2 regions of the Pseudomonas sp. ZT5P21 genome follow, and region 1 is predicted to be linked to the other one. Evidence: riboswitches for the same ligand, from Rfam matches in the RefSeq annotation. Region 1 holds a riboswitch; the other holds the start of a gene.

Evidence for each region. Region 1 has a riboswitch for cobalamin ahead of cobW (cobalamin biosynthesis protein CobW). Riboswitches for the same ligand answer to the same signal wherever they lie in the genome.
Region 2: linked by a shared signal. The riboswitch ahead of cobO (cob(I)yrinic acid a,c-diamide adenosyltransferase) and the one ahead of cobW (cobalamin biosynthesis protein CobW) in region 1 are both predicted to bind cobalamin.

What each region holds. Positions count from the first base shown of each region.
Region 1 covers NZ_CM142705.1:2,778,052-2,793,646, reverse strand. The annotation lists gene ACYZT9_RS13060 (MFS transporter) at 1-912, shown strand, start outside; gene ACYZT9_RS13055 (MerR family transcriptional regulator) at 896-1,306, opposite strand; gene ACYZT9_RS13050 (NADH:flavin oxidoreductase/NADH oxidase family protein) at 1,384-2,607, shown strand; gene ACYZT9_RS13045 (phospholipase D-like domain-containing protein) at 2,783-4,429, opposite strand; gene ACYZT9_RS13040 (vWA domain-containing protein) at 4,610-5,155, opposite strand; gene ACYZT9_RS13035 (ATP-binding protein) at 5,275-6,273, opposite strand; partial or broken gene ACYZT9_RS13030 (metal ABC transporter ATP-binding protein) at 6,320-6,409, opposite strand; gene cobN (cobaltochelatase subunit CobN) at 6,422-10,288, opposite strand; gene cobW (cobalamin biosynthesis protein CobW) at 10,291-11,352, opposite strand; cobalamin riboswitch at 11,454-11,665, opposite strand; cobalamin riboswitch at 11,900-12,127, shown strand; gene ACYZT9_RS13015 (CbtB domain-containing protein) at 12,249-12,443, shown strand; gene ACYZT9_RS13010 (CbtA family protein) at 12,454-13,158, shown strand; gene ACYZT9_RS13005 (cobalamin biosynthesis protein) at 13,155-13,568, shown strand; gene cobM (precorrin-4 C(11)-methyltransferase) at 13,651-14,397, shown strand; gene nfuA (Fe-S biogenesis protein NfuA) at 14,567-15,151, opposite strand; gene ACYZT9_RS12990 (fatty acid cis/trans isomerase) at 15,448-15,595, opposite strand, start outside.
Region 2 covers NZ_CM142705.1:4,122,334-4,137,928, forward strand. The annotation lists gene cobD (threonine-phosphate decarboxylase CobD) at 1-663, opposite strand, end outside; gene cbiB (adenosylcobinamide-phosphate synthase CbiB) at 656-1,564, opposite strand; gene bluB (5,6-dimethylbenzimidazole synthase) at 1,561-2,211, opposite strand; gene ACYZT9_RS19100 (cobyrinate a,c-diamide synthase) at 2,208-3,608, opposite strand; gene cobO (cob(I)yrinic acid a,c-diamide adenosyltransferase) at 3,605-4,216, opposite strand; cobalamin riboswitch at 4,297-4,530, opposite strand; gene ACYZT9_RS19110 (hypothetical protein) at 4,685-5,257, shown strand; gene ACYZT9_RS19115 (PQQ-dependent sugar dehydrogenase) at 5,338-6,651, shown strand; gene ACYZT9_RS19120 (C40 family peptidase) at 6,680-7,216, opposite strand; gene ACYZT9_RS19125 (C40 family peptidase) at 7,438-8,079, opposite strand; gene hda (DnaA regulatory inactivator Hda) at 8,292-8,996, opposite strand; gene ACYZT9_RS19135 (AI-2E family transporter) at 9,227-10,300, opposite strand; gene ACYZT9_RS19140 (DUF2066 domain-containing protein) at 10,339-11,397, opposite strand; gene purM (phosphoribosylformylglycinamidine cyclo-ligase) at 11,781-12,839, shown strand; gene purN (phosphoribosylglycinamide formyltransferase) at 12,839-13,489, shown strand; gene ACYZT9_RS19155 (DUF3108 domain-containing protein) at 13,498-14,211, shown strand; gene ACYZT9_RS19160 (OsmC family protein) at 14,373-14,789, shown strand; partial or broken gene ACYZT9_RS19165 (pirin family protein) at 14,851-15,595, shown strand, end outside.

The DNA.
Region 1 (15,595 bases):
ATATGGGGCCTGATCGAGGCCAACCGGATCGGCTGGAACAACCCGAGCACCTACGCCCGACTGATCGGCGGCGCCCTGTTGCTGGGAGTGTTTGTGGTGATTGAACGGGTGCAGCAGCGGCCGATGGTTGACCTGCAATTGTTCAAGCACTCGCGCTTCATCGGCGCGCTGCTGGGCATGTTTGCCTACGCCGGTTGCGCCCAGGTGATGATGACGCTGCTGCCGTTCTACCTGCAAAACGGTCTGGGTTTCTCGGCCATCGCTTCAGGGCTGGGCATGTTGCCGTTTGCCCTGACCATGCTGATTTGCCCGCGGATCGGCGTGCGGCTCGCCAGCCGGTTGGCTCCGGCGACGTTGATGGCCACCGGTTTGACCCTGGTCGGCAGCGGCAACCTGCTGAGTGCCTGGGCAGTCAGCAGCGGCGGATACCTGCCCTTCGCCCTGGCGATTGCCGTGACGGGCGCCGGAGCTGGATTACTCAATGGTGATACGCAGAAAAACATCATGGCCTGCGTGCCACGGCAGCGCACCGGCATGGCGTCGGGCATGAGCACTACCATGCGTTTCAGCGCTATTGTGTTGGCCATCGGTGTATACGGTGCGTTGCTGTCCAGTCATACCGAGCAGTTGTTGCATGCAAGTCTGTCGGCACAGGGTACGCAATGGCTGGGCCAGACACAGGGCATCGCCTCGCGGGTGGTGGCGGGTGACATGACGGCGGCGATGAGCCTGCTGCCGGACACCGCACGCAGCGTGGTCGAACCGTTGGCCCGACAGGCGTTCGTCGGTGGTTTCAGTCTGTTGCTGTGGGTCGCCGGTTTACTGGCATTGCTGGGGGCGTTGGTGGTGGGCACGCTGATGCGCAATCCGATCCCCATCCCATCGGCTGACACCGTCAGCGCGAATGCTTGAATGACGCCCACACCCGCTCGGCATTCGCATCGCAGCCCATGCCATCGGGCCGCGCCGGAATATCGTCAATCACCGCCAGCAGCTTCGCCTTGCTCTGCGCCAGGTGCAGCTGCATTTCTTCGATCTGGTCGACTTTGCGCCTGAGACCCGCCAGCAGTTCGCCGTGCTTGAATTCACCGGTGGCGGTGTCCGGCAGCAACTGCTTCAACTCTTCCAGGCTGAACCCGGCCTGCTGCGCGCACTGGATGAGATACAGCGTTTGCAAAACCTGGTCGGGATAATGCCGGTAACCGTTCGCCCGGCGTTCCACTTTCTGGATCAGGCCCTGGGCTTCGTAAAAACGAATACGCGACGCGTTGAACCCGCTTAAATGCGCCAGCTCACCAATCTTCATCTCAGCCTCATTTGCCTGCTTGACATTAAAGTTAACTTTAAGCTTAGCCTCTACGCATCACTTATGAGGAGTCAAGCATGTCGCCCTTCCAAACGTTGAATCTGCCCAATGGCCAGACTCTCGACAATCGCATCGCCAAAGCGGCGATGGAAGAGAACCTTGCCGATACCGGGCAGGGACCTTCCGATGCGCTATTTCGGTTGTATCAGGCCTGGGCTGGGGGCGAAGCCGGGTTGTTGCTGACCGGCAACGTGATGATTGATCGCCGCGCCATGACCGGCCCCGGTGGCGTGGTGCTGGAAGACGAGCGGGACATGGAACGCTTTCGTCAGTGGGCAAGTATTGGCCGCTCCGCTGGCGCGCAATTCTGGATGCAGCTCAATCATCCGGGCCGCCAGACCATGGCCAACCTCGGCCAGCAAGCGTGGGCGCCCTCGGCGGTGGCGCTGGATCTTGGTTCATTTTCCAAGATGTTTGCCGAACCCAAACCGATGTCCGAGGGCGATATCGCCGAGGTGATCACGCGCTTCGCCACCAGCGCTGCGCTCGCTGAAAAAGCCGGATTCACCGGCGTGCAGATTCATGCAGCACACGGTTACCTGATCAGTCAGTTCCTGTCGCCGCTGACTAACCGTCGAACCGACCGCTGGGGCGGGTCGCTTGAGAATCGCGCGCGCCTGCTGCTGGAAGTCGTCAGCGCCGTTCGCCAATCCGTGCCACCGCAGTTTTGTGTGGCGGTGAAGCTAAACTCCGCCGACTTCCAGCGCGGCGGATTCGATGCCGACGACGCCCGACAAGTGATCCAGTGGCTCAACGATCTGCAGATAGATTTGTTGGAGTTGTCGGGCGGCAGCTACGAAGCACCGGCCATGCAAGGCGAAGCGCGCGATGGCCGGACCCTGGCGCGGGAAGCGTACTTTCTGGAGATGGCCGACGAACTGGCCAGCGTGGCGCGCATGCCGGTGATGGTAACGGGCGGAATTCGACGTCTGGCGATCGTCGAACAAGTGCTCGACAGCGGCATCGCCATGGCCGGTATCGGCACGGCGCTGGCCCTCGAACCGCAGTTGGTCAAACACTGGCGCGAAGGCCAGGACAGCCATCCGCAATTGCCGCCGATCCGCTGGAAACGCAAGCCGTTGGCCGCATTGGCAAGCATGGCCGTGGTGAAGTTCCAGCTCCATCGCCTCAGCCGTGGACGCAAGCCCCGGCCCGAAGTGTCAGCAGTCTGGGCGCTGATCCTCGACCGCTTGTACATCGGCCGGCGCACGCGGCAGTACCGTCAAGCGATGGGCAAGTAATCGGGAGCGGGCGTGGGGATGAGGCGATGGAGTTGGCGCGGACTAACTGGTTTCGCTGACGCCAGAGACCGCGTTGCCCCAATCGCGAGCAAGCTCGCTCCCACATGGGATCTTCAGTGTTCACAAATCCTGTGGGAGCGAGCTTGCTCGCGATGGGGCCATTGAAACCACCGATTTATCGTCCTGAAAAACGCAGTCGCGAGAGCTGCCGTAAATCCCCTGCGAGGTAATAATCATGGGTCCAGCTATCATCCGCCGCCAACGGCCGGACCTGCTTGAGCGCTAGCTTCTTGGCAAAGTAACGAAAGCGGTAATGCTCGTAGAACCGCAGCAACTCCAAACCATAACGATCAGCCAGGTCAGTATCGCCGCGAACGATCAGGTAGTTCTCGTCGTTGCCGTTACTGGCCGCAGCGCTGAGGTTGTGGCTGCCACTGATGATTGTCGGCGCGTCGCTGGTGAAATCGGTGACCACGGCTTTGGTGTGCACCAGCAGGTTACCCTTCTGGCCTTTTATGTTCTCGCGAAGCCAGCCTTCCAGCCCGGTGTTAAGCAGCGCGGTGGCGGCGAATTCGGCGCTGCGGTCGGCGTGGAAACCAGTAATGCGGCTCACGGTGTTTTGCAGGCCATAACGTAAAATGTCGTCGTGGGGCTGGCCGAGCAGCGCATTGAGAATATCGTCGGGCAAGGCGAACGCGGTGACGAATAGCACGTCCTTTTTCGCGGCGTTGATGATCTCGACAAACGCCCGCAAATCACCCTGCCCCGAACGTGGCGAGAAGCCGACGAACAACGGTTGTTGCGGATTCATCGGGTTATTCTGAGTGATCCATTGCCGGGTAGCGCCGACGTCGGCCGGTGTCGCCCAAACCTGCTCGAAGGTGCTCAGATAGCTGGCGCTGACGTTTGCATCGTCCAGCACATGCACCACGTTGGCCTGGCGATAAACGCCATTGGGCGTGAAATTGGTACTGCCGCACAGCACCGCTTCGGGCTGACGCTGCCCGGCTGCATCGACCCGGCTCAGCACCATGAACTTGTTGTGGAAGATGTTGTGAGTGACCCGCCCGCGCTTGTTAGCCGCCGGGATTTTTTCCAGGCTGGTTTCGTTGATGGCGGTGGCGTCATCGCCGGGTTGCGCGTGATACAGCACGCGAACCTTCACACCCCGTTCGAACGCTGCATTGACGGCATCGACGACAATTTCCAACTCGTATTCGTAAATGGCAACGTCCAGCGCCCACTGACCATCCACCGCCCGCTCGATAAACCCGAGCAAACGCCCGAGCAGACCATTTTCCAGCCATTGCCGAGGGGCGTCGGGCCAGGCTTCGATGGGCAGGTTTTTGTGGGTGCTGATCAGCGCATCGAGGTCGGGAAATTTGCGCTGGAACGCCTGACTGGCGGCCACCGCGCGGTTGAAGATCACGCTTTGATTGTGCGGCAGGCCATTGTCGGACGTGACGGTCACCTCCAGGTATTCGCCCAGTTGCGGTGCGTCAGCACTGCCGTACGCCAAGTAAATCCGGTAATGGATCGTCATCCCTGGATTGACTGCGTAATCGGCCCAGCGAAATTTCTGCAACGGCGCGAGATCGCTCGGGGTGGCGTGGAACTGCGGGAACGTATGGGCCTTGCCGGGGAACGTCAGGCTGTTGAACAGGAACAACCAGGGCTTGCTGCCTTGCTGTTTTTCGATGGCGAAACCCAGCAGGCCCGTGCGACGGGATTCGGCCACGTCCATGGCCAGTAGCACGCCGTTGGTGCCGGCGTAGGCTTTGACGCGGAAATCGTCCTGACTGTTTGTGGCTAGAACACGCATGCTTCACTCCTGTGAATGGCTTGCTTTCAGAGCATAGGCAGCGATGCAGATTAGCCGTGATTATCCGAAACCGGGGTGATGCCATCGCGAGCAAGCTCGCTCCACAGGATTTGTGAAGACTGAAAATCTAGTGTGGGAGCGAGCTTGCTCGCGATGGGGCCACAGCAGAAACCCAAATACTCAGCCTGAAATCAGCTCATCAATATGTCGATATTCAGTGCTTAGCTGCTCTGCCAACAGCCTGCTTCGACCTAAACGAATCGGCCCGCGCTCGATATCGATCAGCAGCCCCGGACACTCCAGCGCCGGCAACATCGGCCAATCCTTCAACCGGCCATCAGTCACCAGCAACAACCGTTGCTGTTCCGCCGGAAAACGTTTTTGCCGTGCGCTCAGCCATTGTCTCGCCTCGCCGAGCGCAGCCAGCAACGGCGTGCCACCGCCCGCGCCGAGGCCATCGAGCCAGTGGCGTAAGCCGGTGGATGCTTTCAACCCCTGCACTTGCCACGTGGGTGCTTGACCGCTGGCCGTCAACAACGCCAGTCGCGCGCGTTGGCGGTAGGCGTCATCGAACAGTTGCGCCAACAAACCCTTGGCATCGCTCAATGCCTGGTGGCGGCGCGTCGAGGCCGAGGCGTCGACGATCACCAGCCACAATTCGTGGGGCGAACGGGTGCGCAAATGAAACAGCACATCCTGGCGTTGACGAGGACGACCATTGAGCAAGGTGCCGGGCCAGTTGACCAAGCCGCTGCGCGCGGCGTGGCGTTTGCCCAGTTTGCCGTTGTCCAGCCGTCCGGCGCGGGGTCTGGCATTCGCCCCCGCATCAGATCGAGGGCGAATGCCTAGGGCTTTTTTGGCCAGCTCGGCACTTCACGCCGGGCACCGACCGGCAGCGCCTGGGCGGGCATTTCGCCCCACTGGCCCTGGCCTTCGCTCGGGCTGGAATGTTGGGGTGCGGGTTGCCGGGACTGCTGCGGCGCCGGCGGAGACTGTTCGCGACGACGGTGGCGCAAGGCGAATTCAGCGACCGCGTCGATGTCGTCCTCGGCAATGGCGCTCGCACCCCGCCACGCCGCATGGGCACGGGCTGCGCGCAACCAGACCAGATCGGCGCGCAGGCCATCGACGCCCGCGGCAAAACAGCGCTCGGTAATCTGCGCCAGCGCTTCATCGTCGAGGGGAATGCTCGCCAGTGCGCTGCGCGCTTTCTCACAACGTTCGCGCAAGGATTGCTGCTGGCGCTCCCACTCGGCGCAGAACCTTTGCGGATCACTGTCGAAATCCAGACGCCGACGGATGATCTGACCACGTTGCGTCGGTGCGGTATGGCCACTGAGCGCGACGTTCAATCCAAAGCGGTCGAGCAGTTGTGGCCGCAGTTCACCCTCTTCCGGGTTCATCGTGCCGATCAGCACGAATTTCGCCGAATGCCGATGGGAAATGCCGTCTCGCTCGATCAGGTTGGTGCCGCTGGCGGCCACGTCGAGTAGCAGGTCCACGAGGTGATCGGGCAGCAGATTGACTTCATCGACGTACAGCACGCCGCCGTCAGCCTTGGCCAACACGCCGGGAGAAAATTGCGCGCGACCTTCGCTCAGGGCCGCGTCGAGGTCGAGTGTGCCAACCAGACGTTCTTCCGTGGCACCGAGCGGCAAGGTGACGAATTGACCGCTGGCGAGCAAATCCGCGAGGCCGCGGGCCAAAGTGGATTTGGCCATGCCGCGCGGGCCCTCGATCAGCACGCCGCCGATTTTCGGGTCGATGGCGGTGAGGTACAAGGCCAGCTTCAAGTCATCGGCGCCGACCACGGCGGAGAGCGGGAAATGCGGGGTGTCGGTCATCTTAAATACTCGGTCATGGTCGGTGGTATCACAGGCACCTCAATCCCTGTGGGAGCGGGCTTGCTCGCGAATGCGGTGGGTCAGCCGACATCAATATTGAATGATCCACCGCTTTCGCGAGCAAGCCCGCTCCCACAGGTGAAGGCTGTCAGCCGTCTTCTTCTATGTCCAATAACAAATTCTCCAGGGCCTCGCGGTACTCGCCCGGTTCCTTCCACATCCCGCGCTGCTGCGCTTCCAGCATGCGTTCGGTCATGTCGCGCAAGGCATGCGGATTATGTTCGCGAACAAACTCGCGGGTCGCCGGATCCAGAAGGTAGGCATCCGCCAGCAACGCGTACTGGTGGTCGTCGATCAGTTGCGTCGTCGCGTCGAAGGCGAACAGGTTATCGACCGTGGCCGCCAGTTCAAACGCACCTTTGTAGCCGTGGCGCTTCACGCCGTCGATCCACTTTGGATTCGCCGCCCGGGAGCGGATCACCCGGTTCAGCTCTTCCTTCAAGGTACGGATTCTCGGCAAGTCCGGTTGGCTGTGATCGCCATGGTAACTGGCCGCTGCTGCGCCGCTCAGACTTTCCACGGCGGCGAGCATGCCTCCCTGGAACTGGTAGTAGTCGTTGGAATCGAGCAAGTCATGCTCACGGTTGTCCTGGTTTTGCAGCACGGCCTGAACCTGGCTCAGGCGTTGGGCGAACTGTTCGCGGGCGGCGGTGCCTTCGTCCGTACCGCCGTAAGCGTAGCCGCCCCAGTTCAGGTAAACCTTGGCCAGGTCCTCGCGACTTTGCCACAGACGACCATCGATAGCGCCCTGCACACCCGCGCCGTACGCGCCGGGTTTGGCGCCGAAGATGCGCCAACCCGCCTGACGTTTTGCCACCTCTTCATCGAGGCCCGATTGCAGTAACGCTTCACGCTCGGCGCGGACCTTGGCCGCCAAAGGGTTGAGATCGTCGGGCTCATCCAGCGCGGCGACCGCTTGCACGGCGGCGTCGAACAGACGGATCAGATTGGCAAACGCATCACGGAAGAAACCGGACACGCGCAAGGTCACGTCGACCCGCGGGCGGTCGAGCAAACTCAGCGGCAGAATTTCAAAATCATCGACGCGCTGACTGCCCGTCGCCCAGACCGGGCGCACGCCCATCAGTGCCATGGCTTGCGCGATGTCATCGCCACCGGTGCGCATGGTCGCGGTACCCCAGACCGACAGGCCGAGCTGACGCAGATGATCGCCGTGGTCCTGCAAGTGCCGCTCAAGGATCAGGTTCGCCGACTGGAAACCGATGCGCCAGGCGGTGGTGGTTGGCAGGTTGCGCACGTCCACCGAGTAGAAATTGCGCCCGGTCGGCAGCACGTCCAGACGACCGCGACTTGGCGCGCCGCTAGGGCCGGCCGGCACGAAACGACCGCTGAGGGCGTCGAGCAGACCGCGCATTTCGGCGGGACCGCAGGCGTCGAGCCGAGGAGCGACCACTTCGCGCAGGCTCTCAATGATGGCGCTGACGTCGGACCAACACGACTCCTGTGGGAGCGAGCTTGCTCGCGATAGCGGTGGGTCAGGCAAATCAATGTCGACTGACACTCCGCCTTCGCGAGCAAGCTCGCTCCCACAGGGTCCGGGGATGGCATGAGGCTGGTTTAGTGCCTGCTCGATCAGTTGAGCGGCGAACAATTCCAGGCGTTCGCGGGTATCGCCGGCCGTGCGCCAGACTTCATCGTTGAGGGTTTGCAGTTCCAATGGACGCGGCCCTGTCCACAAATCGGCCAACGCACAATCCAGCGGATCGAAACCCAATTCAAACGCCTTCGCCAACGCCCGCAACAAACTCGATTGCGCCCCTCGCCCGTCGCCACGGGGTATCCGCAACAGCGCCAACAAGGTATCGATACGCAAACGCCCAGTCGGCGACTCGCCGAACACATGCAGGCCATCACGGATTTGCGACTCTTTCAAATCGCACAGATAAGTGTCCAGACGCGGCAGCCAGATCGCCGCATCGGCATCGCTGTCGAGCTTGTCGTCCAGTTGCAGTTCGCGGTCGATGTGCGTGTCGCGTACCAGTTGCAGGATGTCGCGCTGCAATTCCCGGGCGCGACGCGGATCAAGAAATTGCGCTTCGTAATATTCGTCGGCCAACAGCTCGAGATTACGCAGCGGGCCGTAGGTTTCGGCGCGAGTGAGCGGCGGCATCAGGTGATCGATGATCACCGCTTGCGTGCGACGCTTGGCCTGAGCGCCCTCGCCCGGGTCGTTGACAATAAACGGATAGATATTGGGCAGCGGCCCGAGCAGCGCGTCCGGCCAGCAGTTTTCCGATAGCCCGACGCCCTTGCCCGGCAGCCATTCGAGGTTGCCGTGTTTGCCGACGTGGATAACGCCGTGAGCGCCGTAGGTGTTGCGCAACCAGAAGTAGAACGCCAGATAGCCGTGGGGAGGCACCAGGTCCGGATCGTGATAGACCGCGCTCGGGTCAACCTGATAACCGCGCGCCGGTTGAATACCGACAAAGGTCAGGCCGAAACGCACCCCGGCGATCATCATCCGCCCGCCACGGCACATCGGGTCACTTTCCGGCGTGCCCCAGCGTTCCAGCACGGCTTGGCGGTTGGCCTCGGGCAAGGCGTTGAACATCAAGGTGTAGTCGTCCAGCGCCAGGCTTTGATGACACGGACGCTGGTCGAGCGTATCGAGGTCGTTGCTGACACTGCCGAGCAATTGCTGGATCAATGCGGTGCCGCTGCCCGGCAGTTCGGCGGGCAGCGGATAACCTTCTGCGTGCAACGCACGGAGGATATTCAACGCAGCGGCGGGTGTGTCGAGGCCGACGCCATTGCCGATGCGCCCGTCGCGGGTCGGGTAGTTGGCGAGGATCAGGGCGATGCGTTTTTCGCTGTTCGGCAACCGCGCCAGATCGATCCAGCGCCGCGCCAGTTCGGCGACAAAATCCATGCGTTCAGGTGCAGGCCGGTAGCAAACGACGTCGGACTGACTGCGTTCGCTGCGCCACGCCAGGTCCTTGAAGCTGATCGGGCGGCTGATGATCCGCCCGTCCAGTTCGGGCAACGCAATGTGCATCGCCAGATCCCGCGGACCGAGGCCCTGCTCGCTGGCACGCCAGCCGGGTTCGTTGTCCTGGGCGCAGATGGCCTGGATCACCGGGATGTTGCGGCGAAACGGTCGCAAATGTGGCGCTTCGGGGCTGGACTGGGCGAAACCGGTGGTGTTGAGAATCAACCCAGCTTCGACTTCGTCCAGCAGGTCCTCGACCACCGTCAGGCAGCCGGGCTCCTTCAAACTGGCCACGGCAATCGGCAAGGGGTTCAACCCCGCCGCTTGCAAACGCTGGCAGAAAACATCGATGAACGCGGTGTTTGCCGCCTGCAAATGCGAGCGGTAAAACAGCACCGCCGCCACGGGTTGACCAGCCTGCCAGTCGGCTTGCCAATCACTCAATGCGGCGGGGCTTTTTTGCGGGTGGTAGATCGCGGTACGCGGCAGTGTTTGCGGTTCGGCCCACGCATAGTCGCGCTCCAGCCAGCGATTGGCCAGGCAGCGAAACAGGTCGAGGGCGTTGGCCATACCGCCCTGGCGCAGGTAATGCCAGAGCCGATCACGGTCTTCTGCCATCACCGTGCTCAGGTCGCTGAGCTCCGGATCCGGGCGATCATCGCCGGGCACCAGAATCAGCTGCACGCCGCGCTGCGAAAGCTCGACCAGTCGCTCAATGCCGTAGCGCCAATAGGCAATGCCGCCATGCAGCGAAATCAGAATCACCTTGGCGTGGCGCAGCACTTCATCGAAATACAGGTCGACCGACGCGTGGTTCTGCACCTGCATCGGGTTGGCCAGGCGCACGCTCGGGTAATCGTCGGGCAATTGCTGCGCCGCTTCGGCGAGCAGCGCCAGGCTGGAATCGCCGCTGCACAGGATCACCAGCTCGGCCGGGGTTTGTCCAAGGTCGGCGATGTTGTCATCCGACACGAAACCGCCGGGCTGGGTCCTGAGCAGGTGCATGGCTAGACGCTGAGCGCGGCGCGCAATTGCGCTTCGAGTTGCGCGGCGTCCAGCGCCTGGCCGATCAATACCAGACGCGTGGTGCGCGCTTCATCGGCGCCCCACTGACGATCGAAATGCTTGTCGAAACGCGTGCCCACGCCTTGGATCAGCAGACGCATCGGTTTGTTCGGAATCGCGGCGAAGCCTTTGACGCGCAGGATGCCGTGCTTGACCACCAGTTGGGTCAGCGCGTCCAGCAGCAGGCTTTCGTCGGCTTGTGGCAGTTCGATGGAGATGGAATCGAAGGCATCATGATCATGATCATCTTCGCCTTCATGGTGGTGATCGTGATGGCTGTGGCGGCTGTCGATGTGTTCTTCGGAACCGGCGCCGAGGCCGATCAACACGTCCAGTGGCAGACGACCGCTGCTGGCTTCGATGACTTTTACCGCTGGCGGCAGTTCTTCGGCGACTTCCCGGCGTACGCGGGCCAGGTCTTCCGGGCTGATCAGGTCGGCTTTGTTGAGGATCACCAGGTCGGCGCTGGCCAGTTGGTCGGCGAACAGTTCATGCAGCGGCGATTCGTGGTCCAGGTTCGGGTCAAGTTTGCGCTGGGCGTCCACTTGATCCGGGAAGGCGGCGAAAGTGCCGGCGGCAACGGCCGGGCTGTCAACCACGGTGATCACCGCATCAACGGTGCAGGCGCTGCGGATTTCAGGCCACTGGAAGGCTTGAACCAGAGGCTTGGGCAAGGCCAGGCCCGAGGTTTCGATGAGGATGTGATCGAGGTCACCGCGACGGGCAACCAGTTCGCGCATCACCGGGAAGAATTCTTCCTGAACCGTGCAGCACAGGCAGCCGTTGGCCAGTTCGTAGACGCGGCCGCTGGCTTCTTCTTCGGTGCAACCGATGGAGCACTGCTTGAGGATTTCGCCATCGATGCCCAACTCGCCGAACTCGTTGACGATCACCGCGATGCGGCGGCCTTGGGCATTGTCGAGCATGTGCCGCAGCAAGGTGGTTTTGCCCGAGCCGAGGAAGCCGGTAACGATGGTAACGGGGAGTTTGGCCAGTGTTTTCATCGGATGCCCTTTGGCAAGGTGGCGGGCATACGGGACGACAATCGCTGCGACGGATGCGCGCGCGGAAGAGTTCGCCACCGGATCACCCCGCCCGGTTGTAGTGAGAAATCTGTGTCGAGGCAGGTCTCCTGGCTGACGGCTTGCCAGGCGCTAACCTGGCATTCGCTGCGCCTTCCCGCGAACCTTTGCACAGGGTTTGCAGTGGCGTGGCAGCGAACATCACCGTTCACAGTTGCGGGGGCAGCCGCGGCATCGACCGCGTTCCCTTCTTAGCTTCGGCAAACGCCGAAGAACCTCGAAAGCGCAAGGCTACGCATCGTATTGGGGCGGGTCAATGTTCGTGAGGCACTCGCGATCCCTTGTGGCGAGGGAGCTTGCTCCCGCTCGGCGGCGAAGCCGTCGTAAAACTTGCTTGCGAGTTATGCCTGAAGCAATGTTGGGGGTCGCTTCGCAACCCAGCGGGAGCAAGCTCCCTCGCCACAGGTACCAGTCTCGGTTTCGAGTTGAGAACTCCTGCCAATTGACGCCCAACCCTCGCCCATGCTCTCCTACTCAGCTTGTTACGGGTGCCCTTCACAGGGTGAAACGGGAAACCGGTGAATCATGTGCTTTACTCAAAGCCATGTCAGTCCGGTGCTGCCCCCGCAACGGTAAGCGAGCGAAGCGTCAGATCCACTGTGTCAGCAGTTCGGCATGGGAAGGTGATGCTTGCAGGTTTCGGTTAATGCCAAAGCCCCTCGCGAGCCCGGAGACCGGCCCGCAACACACAGTGACGATTGCGTTCACTGAATAACAAACCCGCGGTGGGCGGGCGCTGTTTGAACTTCTGCGTGCCCGATTCGCAGGGGCCTTCCATGCGCTCTATATCACCCGCTGACAGACCAGAGGGAAGCGCCATGTCGATCATCAGCAGCACCGGCCACACATCAGCCAGCACCACCACCACGACCTTGACTCAACGCCTGACCGCTGCCGCCTGCGCATCGATCCTTGGCGCGTGCCTCGTGTATTTCGCCGGTTTCTCGCACATCGAAGCCGTGCACAACGCCGCGCACGATACCCGTCACAGCTCCGCTTTCCCGTGCCATTGAGACCTGCCACATGATCAAGCGTATTGCGCAAACCGCAGGGTTCACCGGGTTGCTGGCCGCCCTGCTGCTGACCCTGCTGCAAAGCTTCTGGGTCTCTCCGCTGATTCTGCAGGCCGAGACCTACGAGAAATCCGGGCCGGCTGCTGTTGAAGTTCATGAACACGCCGCCGGCACCGCCGCTCACACCCACGATTCCGAAGCCTGGGAACCGGAAGACGGCTGGCAGCGCGTGCTGTCGACGACCGGCGGTAACCTGGTGGTTGCAGTGGGTTTCGCCCTGATGCTCGCTGGCCTCTACACCTTGCGAGCGCCGACCAAAACCTCGCAGGGTCTGCTTTGGGGCTTGGCCGGTTACGCAACGTTCGTGCTGGCTCCGACCCTCGGCCTGCCGCCTGAACTGCCCGGCACTGCCGCGGCGGATCTGGCACAACGGCAAATCTGGTGGATCGGCACTGCAGCGTCCACCGCTGCCGGCATCGCGCTGATCGTGTTCAGCCGTCACTGGTTGATGAAGATCCTGGGCGTGGCGATTCTCGCCGTTCCTCACGTCATCGGCGCGCCGCAACCGGAAGTGCACTCGATGCTCGCGCCGCAAGCCCTGGAAGCCCAGTTCAAAATCGCTTCGCAGCTGACCAATGTGGCGTTCTGGCTGGCCCTGGGCCTGATCAGCGCCTGGTTGTTCCGACGCAAAAGCGATGGCCAATACCCCGCATGACGGATACTGGCACAGCGCCGACTTTGGTGGTCGGCCTGGGCTGCCAGCGCGGCTGCCCTGTCAGCACGCTGCGGGCGTTACTCGATCAGGCGTTACAGGCGCATCAAATCGGGCTTCACCAGATCAAGGCCTTGGCCAGCATCGACCTGAAGCGCGAAGAACCTGGTCTGATCGAGCTCGCCGCACAACTCGAACTGCCCCTGATGTACTTCAGCAGTGAGCAACTGGCCGGTTATCAACCGCGACTCAGCCACCGCTCGGACATCGCTTTTGAACGCACCGGCTGCTACGGCGTAGCGGAAAGCGCCGCCCTTGCCCTCGCTGAACAATTGGCTCAGTCACCGGCAAAACTGCTGATCTCGCGACAAAAATACGCCCAGGCCACTCTGGCATTGGCCTACGCTGCGTAAAACCCTCGATAATCCGCGCCTTCGATTATGAGCAATCTTCATCTGAGGCGTTGCCCAGCCCCTTTTCTGACAGGAAACGACGATGACCGTCTACTTCATTGGCGCAGGTCCCGGCGACCCGGAACTGATCACCGTCAAAGGCCAACGGTTGATCCGTAGCTGCCCGGTGATCATCTACGCCGGCTCCCTGGTACCCGCCGCCGTGCTGGAAGGCCACCGCGCCGAACAGGTGGTCAACAGCGCCGAACTGCACCTGAAAGAGATCATCGAACTGATCAAGACCGCCCATACCAATGGGCAGGATGTGGCGCGGGTGCATTCCGGCGATCCGAGTCTGTACGGGGCGATTGGCGAGCAGATTCGTTATCTGCGTGAACTCGACATTCCATTTGAAATCATCCCCGGTGTCACCGCCACGGCAGCCTGTGCGGCACTTTTGGGCGCTGAGCTGACTTTGCCGGACGTGTCACAGAGCGTGATTCTGACGCGCTACGCCGACAAGACTGCAATGCCCGCCGGTGAGGAGCTGGGGAGCCTGGCGCAGCATGGCGCGACCATGGCGATTCACCTTGGGGTCAATCATCTGGAAAAAATCCTGGTTGAGTTGCTGCCGCATTACGGCGCGGACTGTCCGATTGCGGTGATTCACCGGGCAACCTGGCCGGATCAGGATTGGGTGGTGGGGACGCTGGCGGATATTGCCGGGAAGGTTGAGGCGAAGGGGTTTCGGCGTACGGCGTTGATTTTGGTGGGTCGGGTGTTGGGCAGTGATCACTTTAGTGAGTCATCGCTGTACCGTGCCGGGCATGCACATCTTTACAGACCTTAGGGCCCCATCGCGAGCAAGCTCGCTCCCACATTGGATTTTCAGCGCAAACACATGCTGCCTACAACAAAGATCATTGTGGGAGCGAGCTTGCTCGCGATGGGGCCAGTGATTTTTACACATAAAAAAACGGCACTCACGGGTGCCGTTTTTTCATGTCGCAGCGAACACCTTAGTAGTAGGCGTTTTCTTTCTGCGTGTGGTCGGTCACGTCACGCACACCCTTCAGTTCGGGAATGCGCTCGAGCAAGGTGCGCTCGATGCCTTCACGCAGGGTGACGTCCGCCTGGCCGCAGCCCTGGCAACCGCCGCCGAACTTCAACACGGCGATACCGTCGTCGACCACATCGATCAGGCTGACCTGACCGCCGTGGCTGGCAAGCCCCGGGTTGATCTCGGTCTGCAGGTAATAGTTGATGCGTTCATTGACCGGGCTGTCAGCGTTGACCATTGGGACTTTGGCGTTTGGCGCCTTGATGGTCAACTGGCCGCCCATGCGGTCGGTCGCGTAGTCGACAACCGCGTCGTCCAGGAAAGCTTCGCTGAACGAGTCGATATACGCCGTGAAGCTTTTCAGCCCCAGCGCGGTGTCTTCTGGTTTTTCTTCGCCCGGCTTGCAGTAGGCAATGCAGGTTTCGGCGTACTGGGTGCCAGGTTGGGTGATAAAGACGCGGATACCGATGCCCGGGGTGTTCTGCTTGGAGAGCAGATCAGCCAGGTAATCGTGGGCGGCGTCGGTGATGGTAATAGCGGTCATGGAAACTCCTCGCAGGCTTGCGCGCAGTTTACGCCAATCATCGCGCCACACAAAGTCCTAGTATTTATGTCAGGAAAGCGCCAGCTCGCCACGGCCAAATGCGTCAACATTGACAGCCCTCTCGATCGCACTCCACAAATCCCCGCAAATTCCCTGTGGGAGCGGGCTTGCTCGCGAAGGCGGAGTGTCAGTCGACATTGTTTTGTCTGACACACCGCCTTCGCGAGCAAGCCCGCTCTCACATTAATTCAGCGGTGCCTTAAAGTGCCGACACCGGCACACCACAAAAAAGTCGATCAAAGATTCTCGTAGCGGTTCATGTCCAGCACGCCCTCTTCCACCGGGTCGGTTTCCTGGACGTACTGGCTCAGGTCATGGAAGTAGAACCAGAACTGCGGATGGCTACGGCGAATTCCCCAGCGCTCGACGATTTTTTCGAATCGG
Region 2 (15,595 bases), 1.3 Mb from region 1:
CCAAGGTCCGACTTGTTCGGCGAGCAACTTGAGCAACTTGCGCTCCGCCAGCACAAATCCCAACCGCACACCGGCCAGACCGAAAAACTTGCCGAAAGAGCGCAGCACGATCAACCCGACCTGATGGGCACACGGCGCCAGGCTCAGCTGTGGCGTGTTATCCATGAACGCCTCGTCCACCACCAGCCAGCCACCGCGCTGGGCCAGCCTGGAATGCCAATCAAGCAGACGGCTCGGGGTCAGGCTCAGGCCGGTGGGATTGTTCGGGTTGACCACCACCAGCACGTCGAGACTGTCGATGAAAAAGTCGACTTCCTGCTCCAACACTTCACGCACGATGTAGCCGCTGCGGCGCCAGGCTTCGGCATGCTCGGCGTAACACGGCGACAGCACGCCGACCTTGCCGACCCGGCGCAAACGGGGGAGCAACTGAATCGCCATTTGCGAGCCGGCCACCGGCAATACCTGCGCGGCACCGTAGTATTCGCAGGCCGCCTGCTCCAGTCCGTCATCGGTTTCCGGCAACCGCGCCCAGGCGCGCAGCGGAATGTCCGGGACCGGAAACGGCCAGGGCGCGAGGCCGGTGGACAGGTCGAGCCAATCGGCTTCGGCGATCCCGTATTCGAGCGCCGCCTTGCGCAACCGTCCACCGTGTTCAAGCATAGAATTCAGCTCCCACGCAGAGAATCAGCAGCCATAACCATACCCCGCGCTGGACCAATTGCCAGCCGCGGTCGATGGAATCGGCATCCGCCGGCGCGCCTTCCCCCAGTGGCGGACGCTGATGCAATTCACCGTGATAAATCGCCGCCCCGCCCAACTCGACACCCAGCGCACCGGCACCTGCGGCCATCACCGGACCGGCGTTCGGGCTGTCCCAGGTCGGGCCTTGTGTACGCCAGCATTTCAGCGCGAGGCGGGTTTTGCCCAGCAGCGCGTAAGTCAATGCCACCAGTCGTGCCGGGATATAGTTGAGCACGTCGTCGATCTTTGCCGCGGCCCAGCCGAAACGTTCGAATCGTTCGTTGCGATAGCCCCACATCGCGTCCAGCGTATTGCTCAAACGGTAGAGCACCACGCCTGGCGCACCAGCCACGGCAAACCAGAACAGCGCGGCAAACACCGCGTCGCTGCCGTTCTCCAGGACGGATTCGGTGGCGGCGCGGGCGACTTCGGTTTGATCCAGTTCACTGGTCTGGCGGCTGACCAGATAGCCGACGCGTTTGCGCGCCTCGTCCAGATCATCACTGCGCAGCGCCTTGGCAACCGGCTCCACGTGTTCTCCGAGGCTACGCATGCCGAGCGCGCAATAGAGCACGAGAATTTCAACGATCCAGCCGACATAAGGCGCCCAGGAGAAAGCCGTGGCGAGCAAGGTCAGCGGCACGACTGCGATCACCCAGGCGGTGACGCCGTGGCTGCGCCAGCCGCGTCCACCGCCGTTGAAACGTTGTTCGATGCGGTCGGCAAAACGGCCGAACGCCACCAGCGGATGCCAGCGTTTGGGTTCACCCAGCAGCGCATCCAGCGCAACCGCGGCGACACTCAACAACGCCACACTCATTGACTCACTCCCCAATAATTTTCATACAGCAATTCGCTTAGCGGCCGCGCCTGCGCCCAGCCTTCGAGTACCAGCATCGGCGCCGGATAGAATTCCTTGACCGGCCCGAGGCAAAGAATCGCCAAAGGCTTGGCCCCGGCGGGCAAGCCCAGCAGGTCGGCCAGGGCTTGCGGCTCGAATAGCGAGACCCAGCCCATGCCCAATCCTTCGGCACGGGATGCCAGCCACAAGTTCTGGATCGCGCAGGACAACGAGGCCATGTCCATTTCCGGCAAGGTGCGGCGGCCAAAAATGTGGCGTTCGCGATCGTCCATCAGCGCAGCGACCAACACCTCGGCACAGTCGTTGATGCCTTCGACTTTCAGCTTCATGAATTCGTCGGTGCGCTCGCCCAGGGCTTCGGCGGTGCGGACGCGCTCTTCTTCCACCAACAACCGGATCTTGCCGCGCAGGGCGCGATCGCTGACGCGGATGAAGCGCCAGGGCTGCATCAAGCCGACGCTCGGCGCCTGGTGCGCGGCTTCGAGCAGGCGCCGGAGCAACTCAGGCTCGACGGTGCCGCCGCTGAAGTGGCGCATGTCGCGGCGTTCGGCGATGGCACGGTAGACCGCTGCGCGTTCGGCCTGGCTGAATGCGTTGTCAGTCATGGCCTCTTCGCGAGCAAGCTCGCTCCCACAGGAATTTGAGTTTCTGCAGGTAATACACGGTCAACTGTAGGAGCTGGCTTGCCAGCGATGGCGGCCTCAAGGTCAGGTAGAAATAGTGCGGCGATCGCTTTCGGATTCGACGGAAAATAGAAATGCACATAAGAAGCCGTCATCCGCCCCTCACGATATACCGCTTCCGCCCCACGCCCGCCATTAGGGCTGAGGCCACGGGCAATCGGCTCAAGTTCGGTACTGGTCAACGAATGATGATAGGTATGCCCACGGAGCGAGCCTTCCGGCAACTCGACCGCCTGCAGCGCCAGCGCTGCCAGCCGTTTTTGCATCACCGCATCACCGGCCAGCAAACCGACCAGCTCTGCGCGAGTGCCTTCGACATCGGTCAGCGAGTCGAGCAGATACAGCATGCCGCCACACTCGGCCAATAATGGTTTGCCCGCCGCGTGATGAGCACGAATGGCGTTGAGCATCGGGGTGTTCTGTGCCAGCGCCACATGGTGCAATTCCGGGTAACCGCCCGGCAAATAGAGGCTATCAGCCTCCGGCAACTGCGCGTCGCGAGTCGGTGAGAAAAACAGCAATTCGGCGCCCATGGCTCGCAGCAAATCCAGACTCGCGCCGTAGGTGAATGCGAAGGCATCATCACGGGCAACAGCGATTCGCACACCGGCCAGCAACGGCTCGGCAGCGATCACGTCAGGCGCGGCGAATTCCACTGCGGGAGGCAGCGCGACTTCGCAACTGCTGGCCAGGGCATCCGCCGCCGCATCAAGACGCAGATCGAGATCATTCAATTCACTGGCTTGAACCAGACCGAGATGCCGGCTCGGCAATTCAATCCCGGTTTCCCGGGACAACGCGCCATACCAGCGCAAGCCTTCAGTGAGGCTGCCTTCGAGCAACTGCGCATGACGCAAGGTGCCGACGCGGTTGGCCAGCACGCCGGCAAACGGCAAGTCCGGCTGATACTTCGCCAGCCCCAACGCGAGTGCGCCAAAGGTCTGCGCCATCGCGGTGCCGTCGATCACCCCGAGCACCGGCACACCGAAGTGCCGCGCCAGATCGGCGCTCGACGGCGTGCCGTCGAACAGCCCCATGACGCCTTCGATCAGGATCAGGTCGGCTTCACCGGCGGCGTCCCACAACAGTCGACGACTTTCTTGTTCACCAACCATCCACATGTCCAGTTGATACACCGGCGCACCGCTGGCGCGCTCGAGAATCATCGGGTCGAGAAAGTCCGGTCCGCATTTGAATACGCGAACCTTGCGCCCCTGATTGCGATGCAAACGGGCCAGCGCGGCGGTGACGGTGGTCTTGCCCTGACCGGAGGCCGGCGCGGCAATCAAGACCGCCGGGCAATGACGTGGTTGATTCACAGCTCGACGCCTTTTTGCGCTTTGATCCCGGCCTGGAAGGCGTGCTTGATGACGCCCATTTCAGTGACGGTATCGGCCAGTTCGATCATCTCCGGCTTCGCACCACGACCGGTGACCACCACGTGTTGCATCGGCGGACGCGCCTGCAAGTCGCTGAGCACCCGATCGAGGTCGAGGTAACCGTGCTTGAGGGCGATGTTCAACTCATCCAGCACCACCAGGCCGATCGACGGGTCTCGCAGCAGTTCACGGGACACTTCCCAAGCGGCTTCGGCGGCGGCGATGTCCCGTTGGCGGTCCTGGGTTTCCCAGGTAAAACCCTCGCCCATCACATGAAAACGCACCTGCTCCGGAAAGCGCCGGAAGAACCGTTCTTCACCGGTGCTGTTGCGGCCCTTGATGAACTGAACCACGCCGCACTGCATGCCATGGCCCATGGAGCGGGCGAGCATGCCGAACGCCGAACTGCTTTTGCCTTTGCCGTTGCCGGTCAGCACCAGCAGCAGGCCGCATTCATTCGGCGAGTTGGCGATGCGTTCGTCGATCACGGCTTTTTTGCGCAGCATGCGCGCCAGATGGCGTTCGTCACGATCGGGGGTATCAGTCATGGGGAGCTCTCCGTTGAGGCTGGATAACGGCGGGCAGGCGCAAGAATAGACGGCAAGAAGCCTGGCATCGCCCACCGTGATGCCGCTGGATGGATCAGGCCGGTCTCCGGGCTCATGAGCGGCGTTTCGCCTGACTGCGCGCCTTCCCATGTCGATATCGGCACAGTGGCTCTGATGCGCAGTGTTCACTCATTTACCGTTGCGGGGGCAGCGCCGGGATCGTGGTTGTTCATCAGTTGAACGAACGCCTCACCGGCTTCCCTGTTTCACTCTGTCGACCAAGGCCACAGAGCACCTGAAACAAGCCGCGAAGGTTAGAGGGTTGGGGGTGGAGCGTCAATTAAAGCCGGGAAGCCGTCGGCTGAAAAACTGCCGCTGATCAAATAACTGACGCCAATCTTGTGCCACACTTCGAGCGGTGATATCAAAGAGCCACAACCCCATATCACAATAACAAGGGTAAGCCACATGCAAGGTATGATCATCAGCAATCCGAAGCTGGAATTCCTGCGTCCGGTGCTCGAACGCTGGTTTGACTGTATCGACCGTTACAACGCCGTTCGCGGCGATAACGACACGCCTTATTGGTACGACGAAAAAGCCAACCTCGGCTTGCTCTCGGCCGCCGCCTGGATGGCAGAGATGGTCACGCTGCAACAGACGCCGACCCGCAAACAAAACGAAGAAGGCGAACGCAACGCCCGCGCCGACCTGTTCATCGCCGCCAGCGAAGAGCGCGCTTACCTTCAGGCCACGCAGCGCTGGCCCCGAGTCAACAGCCTGAACCTGACACAGGCGCTGGCTGATATCACCAGCGACGCCCGGCGAACCAGCTACGCCAGCGACCTGAAACTCGGTTGCCTGTTCGTTGCACCGCAAAAAGCCCAGCACGGCGCTAGCCCGGAAGAACTCCAGGACATGGTCGATGACCTGCAAAAGGAACATACCTGCGCCGTCGCCTGGTATTTCCCCTACGCCTACCGCAAGTTGCGCAACGAAGCCGGCCACTACCACCCCGGTATCGCCGTGCTGTTCAAGTAAGCTCGCGGCTGACCGGTTGAACCATCGCGGGTTTGCGCTTCTCTATTGATCAGGTCACTGCATTTATAGGGAAGATCAGCATGCGCAAGCCCCAGCTCGTTCTCGTCATCGCCCTCGCCGGAGGGCTCGCCGCCTGCGGTGAAAGCGCCAGCCTGCAAGTCTCCGACGGCACCGGCCCGTCGCCCAAACTTCCAGAACCGAACAAAACCCTGATCCCAACGGTGAACATTGCCCCGGCGATCGGCTGGCCGGCCGGTGTGCAACCCACAGCGGCGGCGGGAACTCAAGTGACGGCATACGCTGAAGGCCTCGATCACCCGCGCTGGCTGTATGTGCTGCCGAACGGTGACGTGCTCGTCGCTGAAACCAATGCGCCGCCTAAACCCGACGATGGCAAAGGCGTTAAAGGCTGGGTCATGAAGAAGGTCATGGGCCGCGCTGGTGCCGGCGTACCGAGCCCTAACCGCATTACGCTGTTGCGGGACAAGGACCGCGACGGCATCGCCGAAACCCGCACGGTGTTTCTGGAAAACCTCAACTCGCCCTTCGGTATGACCCTGGTCGGCAATGACTTGTATGTCGCTGACACGGACCGCTTGCTGCGTTTCCGCTATGAGGATGGCGACACGGCAATCAAGTCGCAGCCGATCAAAGTGGTTGATCTGCCGGGCGGCACGCTGAATCACCACTGGACGAAAAATGTCATCGCCAGCAAGGACGGCAGCAAGCTTTACGTTACGGTAGGCTCCAACAGCAACATCGGCGAAAACGGCATGGATCAGGAAGAAGGTCGCGCGGCGATCTGGGAAGTGGATCGTGCCACCGGCAATCACCGGATCTTCGCCTCGGGGATTCGCAATCCAAATGGTTTGGCCTGGGAGCCGCACAGCGGTGCTCTATGGACGGCTGTCAACGAGCGGGATGAAATCGGCAGCGACCTGGTGCCGGACTACATCACTTCCGTAAAAGAGGGCGGATTCTACGGCTGGCCTTACAGCTATTACGGCCAGCACGTCGACATCCGCGTTGAGCCGCAAAAACCGGACCTGGTAGCCAAGGCTATCGCGCCAGACTACGCGGTCGGCCCGCACACCGCTTCACTGGGCCTGACGTTTGCTGAAGGCAACACGCTGCCGGCGCAATTCAAGGAAGGCGCCTTCATCGGCCAGCACGGCTCGTGGAACCGCAAGCCGCACAGTGGTTACAAAGTGATTTTCGTGCCCTTCAGTGCCGGCAAGCCGACCGGGCAACCGGTTGATGTGCTCACGGGTTTCCTCAATGCAGAGGAGAAAGCCATGGGCCGGCCAGTAGGTGTGGTGATTGATCAGCAAGGCGACTTGCTGGTGGCGGATGATGTGGGGAACAAGGTGTGGCGGGTGTCGGCGGTCAAGTAATCTCCAACGGCCAACTTATAGCTGCGAATCAAGGATTGCGCGCAAGATGCTCAGGCTGCAATACACGCTTGGCGCTCAGGTAGGCTTTTTGCCAGTAAGCCTTGGACAAGCTGTCGAGCTTCACGGTGCCACCGGTGGCGGGCGCATGGACGAAGCGACCTTCGCCGACATAGATCCCGGCGTGACTGACCTGAGAGCCGCCATTGGTCGCGAAGAAAAGCAGGTCACCGGTTTGCAGGCCTTCCTTACCGACATTGGCCGCTTGCATGCTGATCATCTCGCGGGTGGTGCGTGGCAGAGATATGCCCGTGACGTCACGGTAGACATAACCGATCAGGCCGCTGCAATCGAACCCGGAATCCGGCGTGTTGCCACCCCAACGATAAGGCGTACCCACCAGGCCCAACGCACGAAACAGCACGTCTTCGGCCTCGGGCGAAAACGGTTGGGCGGAACTGAAAACGATCGGCGCGCGAACTACCGGCGCAGGCGGTGGTGTGCGGCTGGCGCAGGCGCTGAGCAGCGCTGCGAAGAACATCAGTGCGAGGCGGGCCGACATTGTCATCTGCAGAACATCCTGATCTGGCTGCGGCTTTTTTCTGCCGACGGAGCAGAAAAGAAAACCGCCTGCGCAGGACGCAGGCGGTTTGCCATCAATAATAGATCAGGATTCTAGCGGCTATGCGCCAAACTTCAAGTAAGACTTTAAGTTCGCCTTACAAGTTGTCCGCCTACTCTGTTTCAGAAAGGCTATGTCGCCACTAGATGCGGCGACAGCAAGGACAATTACTTGCGTGCCGTGACCACGGTTGGGGCCATCGCGAGTGCGCGCTTGGCTTCGATGAAGGTTTTGCTCCAATAGCTGTCGCCGAGGCTATCAACCCGGACGCCACCGCTTTTGCGGCTGCTGGAGTGGATGAACTGGTTGTCGCCGAGGTAGATCCCGGCGTGACTGACACGACCGCGACGGCCATTGGTGGCGAAGAACAGCAGATCGCCCGGCTTGAGCGCGCTTCGAGCAACCAACGGCGCGTCCACGTTGATCATTTCGCGAGTGGACCGCGGCAGGTTCATGCCGGCCTCTTCACGGAACAGATAACCGATGAAGCCGCTGCAATCAAAGCCAGCCTCGGAGGTGCCGCCGAAACGGTAACGGGTACCGATCAGGGACATGCCACGTTCGAGGATGCTGTCGGCCAATACCGGAAGCTGGTACGACTTGCCGTCGGCGAAGTTGGCCAGTTCTTTGTCGGAGGCTACGCCGTCCTGGTAAAGAGAGTCCTGGAAAAGAACGGAAGACGATTGCGTAGTATCTGAATTTTTAACCTGTTGTTGAGGCGCTTGCTCGGACACGGGAGAGTGGGCAGCGCAACCGAACAACAGGGTAACGAGTGCGAGAGGCACGAGGGGTGCAAAGCGATTTAGCATGGGCACGACCGTGGCTGATAGTTGTAAAGAAGCCGAGACTATGCCCGCTATCATCCTCATTTGCAAATTCAATCGAACTTTATGTGACTTTCCGGTTTCGCGTTTCCATCTAAGCGCTTAAGCCCAATTTAGACACTTGCGCGATTTACGCCCTGTAGGAAAGCGAACTTTTTGGCGCCTGAAATATGCCAAAACCGTGCAAGAACCAGGCTTTACCAGCCCAGTGTCTCTTTAAGAAACGGAATGGTCAGCTTGCGCTGAGCTTGAAGAGAAGCCTGATCGAGACGTTCGAGAAGCTCGAACAACGCACTCATGCTACGAGTGCCTCGGGTCAAGATAAAATGTCCGACTTCATCGGTCAGGTGCAGTCCACGACGGGACGCACGCAGTTGCAGCGCACGCAGTTTGTCTTCGTCGGACAGCGGTCGCATCTGGAAGATCAGCGCCAGCGTGAGACGGGATTTCAGGTCCGCCAGCTTCACCGGCAATTCACGCGGCGACGTCGATGCTGCAATCAGCAGGCGCCGACCGCTGTCACGCAGTCGATTGAACAGATGGAACAACGCCTCTTCCCAGTCCGCCTTGCCGGCAACCGCTTGCAGGTCATCCAGGCAGACCAGTTCGTACTGTTCGAGGTTGTCGAGAATTTCGATACCGCGATCCATCAGCTCGGCCAGCGGCAGATACACCGCCGTCTCACCCATCTGTTCGAAGCGCAGGCAGGCCGCCTGCAACAAATGTGTGCGCCCTACCCCGTGCTTGCCCCAGAGGTAAATCAGGCTTTCGGTCCAGCCGGCGTCGGCTTCGCACAGCCGCTCGACATAGCCGAGTGCAGCGGCATTGGCGCCTGGGTAGTAATTGATAAAGGTAGCGTCATCACGCAGACGCACACCTAGGGGCAGCTGAATCGGTTTCATGCTGACTGAACAGTTCCAAAGGAACCGTTAGTGGCCTCTGTGTAAAGTTTGCGAAGTTTATACCCGTGACGCTGACCGCACAATGCGACAGACCATAAGCAAAATCAAAGGTTTGCGTTATCACACCGGTTTTATGAGTGATTTTTTGGCGGCGCATGTGACAGTCATGCATGAGATACCGGTCGGCCTGATACTGAACCAGGCCGCCCGCAATGCGTCATTGGCGAACCTTAAAGCTCAGGCTCGTCGACGCCGCCGTACACGTCAGAATCTTTATACAAGTCATGCATATGGCGTACGAGCACCATGATCACCGCGGCTACCGGCAGCGCCAGCAATATGCCGGTAAAACCGAACAGTTCACCGCCCGCCAGAATCGCAAATATCACCGCCACCGGGTGCAGACCGATCCGGTCTCCCACCAGCCAAGGCGTCAGCACCATACCCTCCAGGGCCTGGCCAACCATGAACACCGCAACGATGCCGACCATGGGGTACAAGTCACCACCAAACTGGAACAGACCGGCAATCAACGCCGCGCCAATCCCGATCACGAACCCCATGTACGGCACAATCGCCGCCAGGCCCGCGATCATCCCGATCAGCAACCCCAGCTCCAGCCCTACCAGCATCAGGCCCGCCGAATAGATCACACCCAGCGCCACCATCACCAGCAATTGCCCGCGCACGAACGCACCCAGCACTTCATGGCATTCGTCTGCCAGAGTCACGATGCGCTCTTCACTGTCGCGGGGCAGCAGGCTACGGATCTTGGCCATCATCAGATCCCAGTCACGCAGCAAGTAAAAACTCACTACCGGGATCAACACCAGATTGGCGATCAATCCGATCAATGCAAGGCCGGAAGCGGTCGCCTGGCTCAGCACCACACCGACGATGTCGGTGGTCTGACCCATGTGTTCGCTGAGCGCAGCCTTGAGTTTGTCGAATTTCCAGAACCCCTCCGACAGCCCGAATTTCGATTGCGCCCACGGCAATGCAGTATTTTGCAACCAGTCGAGCATCTGCGGCACCAGCTCGTACAAGCGGAACAACTGCTTGGCGAGCATCGGCACCAACACCAGCAGCAACGTAGTGAGGATCAAAGTGAACAGCGCAAACACCGCCACCACGCCCCAGGTCCGGGACAGGCCTGCCTTTTCCAGCCGATCAACCAGCGGGTCGAACAGATACGCCAGCAATAGCGCCACCAGAAACGGTGTCAGAATCGAATGCAACAGCCAGATAAACGCACAGAGCAGAACCACTCCACCCAACCAGAACCAACGCCGCGTATCGGCCATGTACCACTCCATATGCAGCTATATAAAGAAAGAAAACCTTACCAACGGAAACGCAATTGCGGCACCGGTGCAGGCGTTGACGCTACAGCAGGCGCCGAACCCTCGGCCACCGGTTGAACAGGCACCGTTGGTGCCGGCGCCTCCCCCGCTGGTACCTCTTGCAACTTCGCCAGCGACAATTGCGACCGCAACTGCTCGGCGCTGCCACTGACCCGGTAGAGAATCCGGTCAGCGTCAACACTTTGCAGGCGCGCGTTAAACGGCTCGAGCAAACGCCCAAGCGTCGCGTAACGCTCCAGATTCATACCCTGCACTTCCAGCAATTGTTCGCCCGAGGCACCCGGCTTGACTACAAAGCGTGGCGCGAGACGCTGACTGACCGCCAGCATCACCGCATCGGCCACGGCGGCCTGATCCGCCCCCTGCACGCTGCCTGCTTCCTTCTTATCACCCAGCCACAATTGCCATTTGGCCTGCCACGGACCACTCTCTTCACGGGCATGCACGGCCAGCAAGGCGTCAGCGTTGTAACGATCCGATGCGCCGCGCAAGGGCGCCGCATCCGTGCCTCCAAGATTTGGTGCCGTGGCGACCAGTTGCTCGCTCAGGTCCGCCAGTGGCAGACGCAGCGGCAGACCACGATGTTGTGCCGCGCGACGCAACGGCGCAGCGCTGGCCTGGCCATCACCGACCAGGCTCGCACCCTCGGCTGAGTCATTCAGCCACCACGTCAGAATCGATGGCCGGTTCGCACCCCATAACGACAGCCCGGCACGGCGCAACGCCTGCTCGGTGCTGGCCGGGTCGAAATCGACTTTCAGCACTTCTGGTGGGCCCGCGTCGAAGCCGTACTGGCTGATGATCTGCTGCGGGTCCTTGCGAATCGCCGCCAACCCCGAACTTTGCGCAGCCTTGGGATCGCCGGTCAGGCGCAACACCAGCGTGTCGAGCGCACGCTGAGTGGCTTGATCGCGCTCTTCCGGCGCCTGGCTGGTGACAGGCTCGCGCACCTGATAAAGGCTTTTGAGGGTTTCGGCATGACTCGCCAGACTGACAAGAGACAAACAACCCACAAACAATGATCTGAAAAAACGCATGGAAGATCCCTGACGACAAGAGCGGCTGGAAACTGACCGCATGAACAATCGAGCAAGGCTGTGACCACCGCCCGACGCAAAACATTCACACGTCCCGGTTAAGTTTTTCGCACTGCCATAACGATAGACGGTTAATCGCGATACCTTATACAGCCAAGCGGGAGGCGACCAACACGGGCAATACCGGTTTTTTTGTATCGATATGCCCCTGCTGTCGGCCTGAGGATGGCCGCTGCCCCTCAAGCCTGATAAAATCGCGCGCCTTCGCAGACCGGCAACAGCCGGGCGCCCTGAAATTCCCGCAAGGCACATGCCCTTCGTTTGTTTCGGCGGTCCCACTGGACTCGGTCGTTACCCCTGAATCCCCCCTAAAGGCCTGGATCATGAGCAAGCAACCCTCCCTGAGCTACAAGGACGCCGGTGTAGACATCGACGCCGGTGAAGCATTGGTCGAACGCATCAAGAGCGTCGCCAAGCGCACTGCGCGCCCGGAAGTCATGGGCGGCCTGGGCGGTTTCGGCGCCCTCTGCGAAATCCCGGCCGGCTACAAGCAGCCTGTACTGGTTTCCGGCACTGACGGCGTCGGCACCAAGCTGCGTCTGGCGCTGAACCTGAACAAGCACGACAGCATCGGCATCGACCTGGTGGCCATGTGCGTGAACGACCTGGTGGTTTGCGGCGCCGAGCCGCTGTTCTTCCTCGACTACTACGCCACCGGCAAACTCAACGTCGAAACCGCGACCCAGGTCGTCACTGGCATCGGCGCAGGCTGCGAACTGTCCGGCTGCTCCCTGGTCGGCGGCGAAACCGCTGAAATGCCGGGCATGTACGAAGGCGAAGACTACGACCTGGCCGGCTTCTGCGTCGGCGTCGTGGAAAAATCCGAAATCATCGACGGTTCGAAAGTCGCTGCCGGCGACGCCCTGCTCGCCCTGCCTTCTTCCGGCCCGCACTCCAACGGCTACTCGCTGATCCGCAAGATCATCGAAGTCTCCGGTGCCGACATCGAAAACATCCAGCTCGATGGCAAGCCACTGACCGACCTGCTGATGGCCCCGACCCGCATCTACGTGAAGCCGTTGCTCAAGCTGATCAAGGAAACCGGCGCGGTCAAAGCCATGGCTCACATCACCGGTGGCGGCCTGCTGGACAACATCCCGCGCGTGCTGCCAAAAGGCGCTCAAGCGGTGGTCGACGTCGCCAGCTGGACCCGTCCTGCCGTGTTCGACTGGTTGCAAGAAAAAGGCAACGTCGACGAAAACGAAATGCACCGCGTGCTGAACTGCGGCGTCGGCATGGTGATTTGCGTGGCTCAAGAGCACGTTGAAACCGCGTTGAACGTGCTGCGTGAGGCCGGCGAGCAGCCTTGGGTCATCGGCCAGATCGCCACCGCTGCCGAAGGTGCGGCCCAGGTCGAACTGAAGAACCTTAAGGCGCACTAATGTCCGTCACCTGTGATGTCGTGGTGCTGTTGTCCGGCACCGGCAGTAACTTGCAGGCCTTGATCGACAGCACGCGGACCGGCAACAGCCCGGTCCGCATCGCTGCGGTGATTTCCAACCGCGCCGACGCCTACGGCCTGCAACGCGCCAGGGATGCGGGTATCGACACCCGTTCCCTGGATCACAAGGCTTTCGAAGGCCGCGAAGCCTTCGATGCCGCGCTTATCGAACTGATCGACGCGTTCAATCCCAAACTCGTGGTACTGGCCGGTTTCATGCGCATCCTCAGCGCTGACTTCGTGCGTCACTACGCGGGTCGCCTGCTCAACATCCATCCCTCGCTGCTGCCCAAATACAAAGGGTTACACACTCATCAGCGCGCGCTGGAGGCCGGCGACACTGAACACGGCTGTTCCGTGCACTTTGTCACCGAGGAACTCGATGGCGGACCACTGGTCGTACAGGCAGTAATACCGGTAGAGTTGCACGATTCGCCGCAGAGTCTGGCGCAGCGAGTTCACACCCAGGAACACCTGATCTACCCGATGGCCGTCCGCTGGTTTGCCGAAGGCCGTTTATCACTTGGTGAACAAGGTGCTTTACTGGATGGCAAGTTACTCGCGGCCAGCGGCCACTTGATTCGAACCTAGGAGATTATATGCGTCGCGCCCTGCTCTTCGCTTGCGCTCTGCTCGCCCTGCCTTTCGCGCAGGCAACAGAACTTCAACCCTTCTCCGCCAGCTACACCGCCGACTGGAAGCAACTTCCAATGAGCGGCACTGCCGAGCGCAGCCTGACCAAGGAAGCCAACGGCGTCTGGAAGCTCAGCTTCAAGGCCTCGATGATGATCGCCAGCCTGACCGAAGAAAGTACCCTGACGCTGGATAAGGACACCCTGCTGCCACAGTCCTACCACTTTGAGCGCGGTGGCCTGGGCAAAGCCAAAAAGGCCGACCTGGACTTCGACTGGACCACCAAAATGGTCACCGGCACCGATCGCGGTGACGCGGTCAAGATCCCCCTCAACCGCGGCATGGTCGATAAATCCACCTATCAGTTGGCCCTGCAACACGATGTCGCCGCTGGCAAGAAAAGCATGAGCTATCAGGTGGTTGATGATGGCGAAGTCGATACCTATGACTTCCGCGTGCTGGGGTCGGAAAAAGTCGACACCAAGGCTGGTCAGATCGACGCAATCAAGGTCGAGCGCGTGCGCGACCCGACACAAAGCAAGCGCATCACCGTGCTGTGGTTTGCCAAGGACTGGGATTACCTGCTGGTCCGCCTGCAACAAGTCGAAACCGACGGCAAGGAGTACAACATCATGCTCCTCGACGGTAAGGTCAACGGCAAGGCTGTTAAAGGCAACTGATCCGAAGCAACATCAAAAGCCCTGCAACCGCGGGGCTTTTTTTCGCCAGCTGATCCCCCCGCGGGGTTCACCCGAAGAAGTGGAACGCGTCACAGGAGGAATGCTCTATACCTTCAAGGTCTTTTTCGACCGAATGACTTTCCCTACTGCTGAGGTTTCCCATGACCGTTACCGTCAATACCGTTTCCGCCGAAGGTTTTCGCCACAGCGTACAAATCGATGACCACGAGCTCTTTGCCGATGTGCCGACCACTGCCGGCGGTGAAGGCTCGGCGCCCGAGCCACACGATTACTTCGATGCTGCGCTCGGTGCCTGCAAGGCCCTGACTTTGAAGATGTATGCAAAGAAGAAAGACATCCCGCTGACCGGGGTCACGGTCGAGGTCAAACGCGACAACAGTGAAGAGCAGAAAGGCAAATACGCGCTGCACGTCAACCTGACCCTCAAGGGTGTGCTAACTGATGCCCAGCGCGACGAACTGCACCGTGTAGCTGACCGCTGCCCAGTGCACAAATTGATGACCACCACTGACGTCAGCATCGAAACCCATCTGTCCGAAGGTGCCTTCAGCCAATAGCGGCAAGGCTCGGGCAAGCGGGTTATGCTCCATGCGTCACTCGCTCAGCCTGGAATGCACCATGAACACTCCGCTCGTGATCCGCCCCCGCGCCGAAGACGTCGAAGGCCAGCCGATTCTTCGTCCGCTGCCTTCAGCCAAATGCCGCAGCGTCGGGCCTTTTGTGTTTTTCGACCACATGCTCGAAACCTGCTATTCGGCGGGCAAAGGCATGAACATCCGTCAGCATCCGCACATTGGCCTGTCGACCCTCACCTACTTGTTCAAAGGAAAAATCCAGCACAAGGACAGCCTCGGTTCCGATCAGGTGGTGGAGGCCGGTGACGTCAGCTGGATGACCGCAGGCAGCGCCATTGCCCACGTCGAGCGTACGCCCGAGGCATTGAAGGAAAGCGGGTTCACCCTGCACGGGTTGCAGATATGGCTGGCATCCCAAAGGAACATGAACAGGGTCCGGGACACTACAGCCACCATCCAGCCGCCACACTGCCGGTCAGCGATAACCTTGGGGTGAAGATCCGGATGATCGCCGGCTCAGGTTTTTGCCTGGAATCGCCGGTGCCGGTGCTTTCTCCTACGTTGTACGCGGAACTGAACCTGCAGACAGCGACCACGCTGCTGATTCCCACCGAGCATGAAGAACGGGCGCTGTATGTGTTGAGCGGCGAGTTGCAGCTCGATGGCGAGCTGATAGAACCTCATTCGCTGGTGGTGCTGCCTGTCGGGGAGGAAATGACATTGTTCGCTGAAAGCGACTGCCATGCGGTGTTGTTCGGAGGCGCGCCGCTGGACGGTCCGCGAAGGAT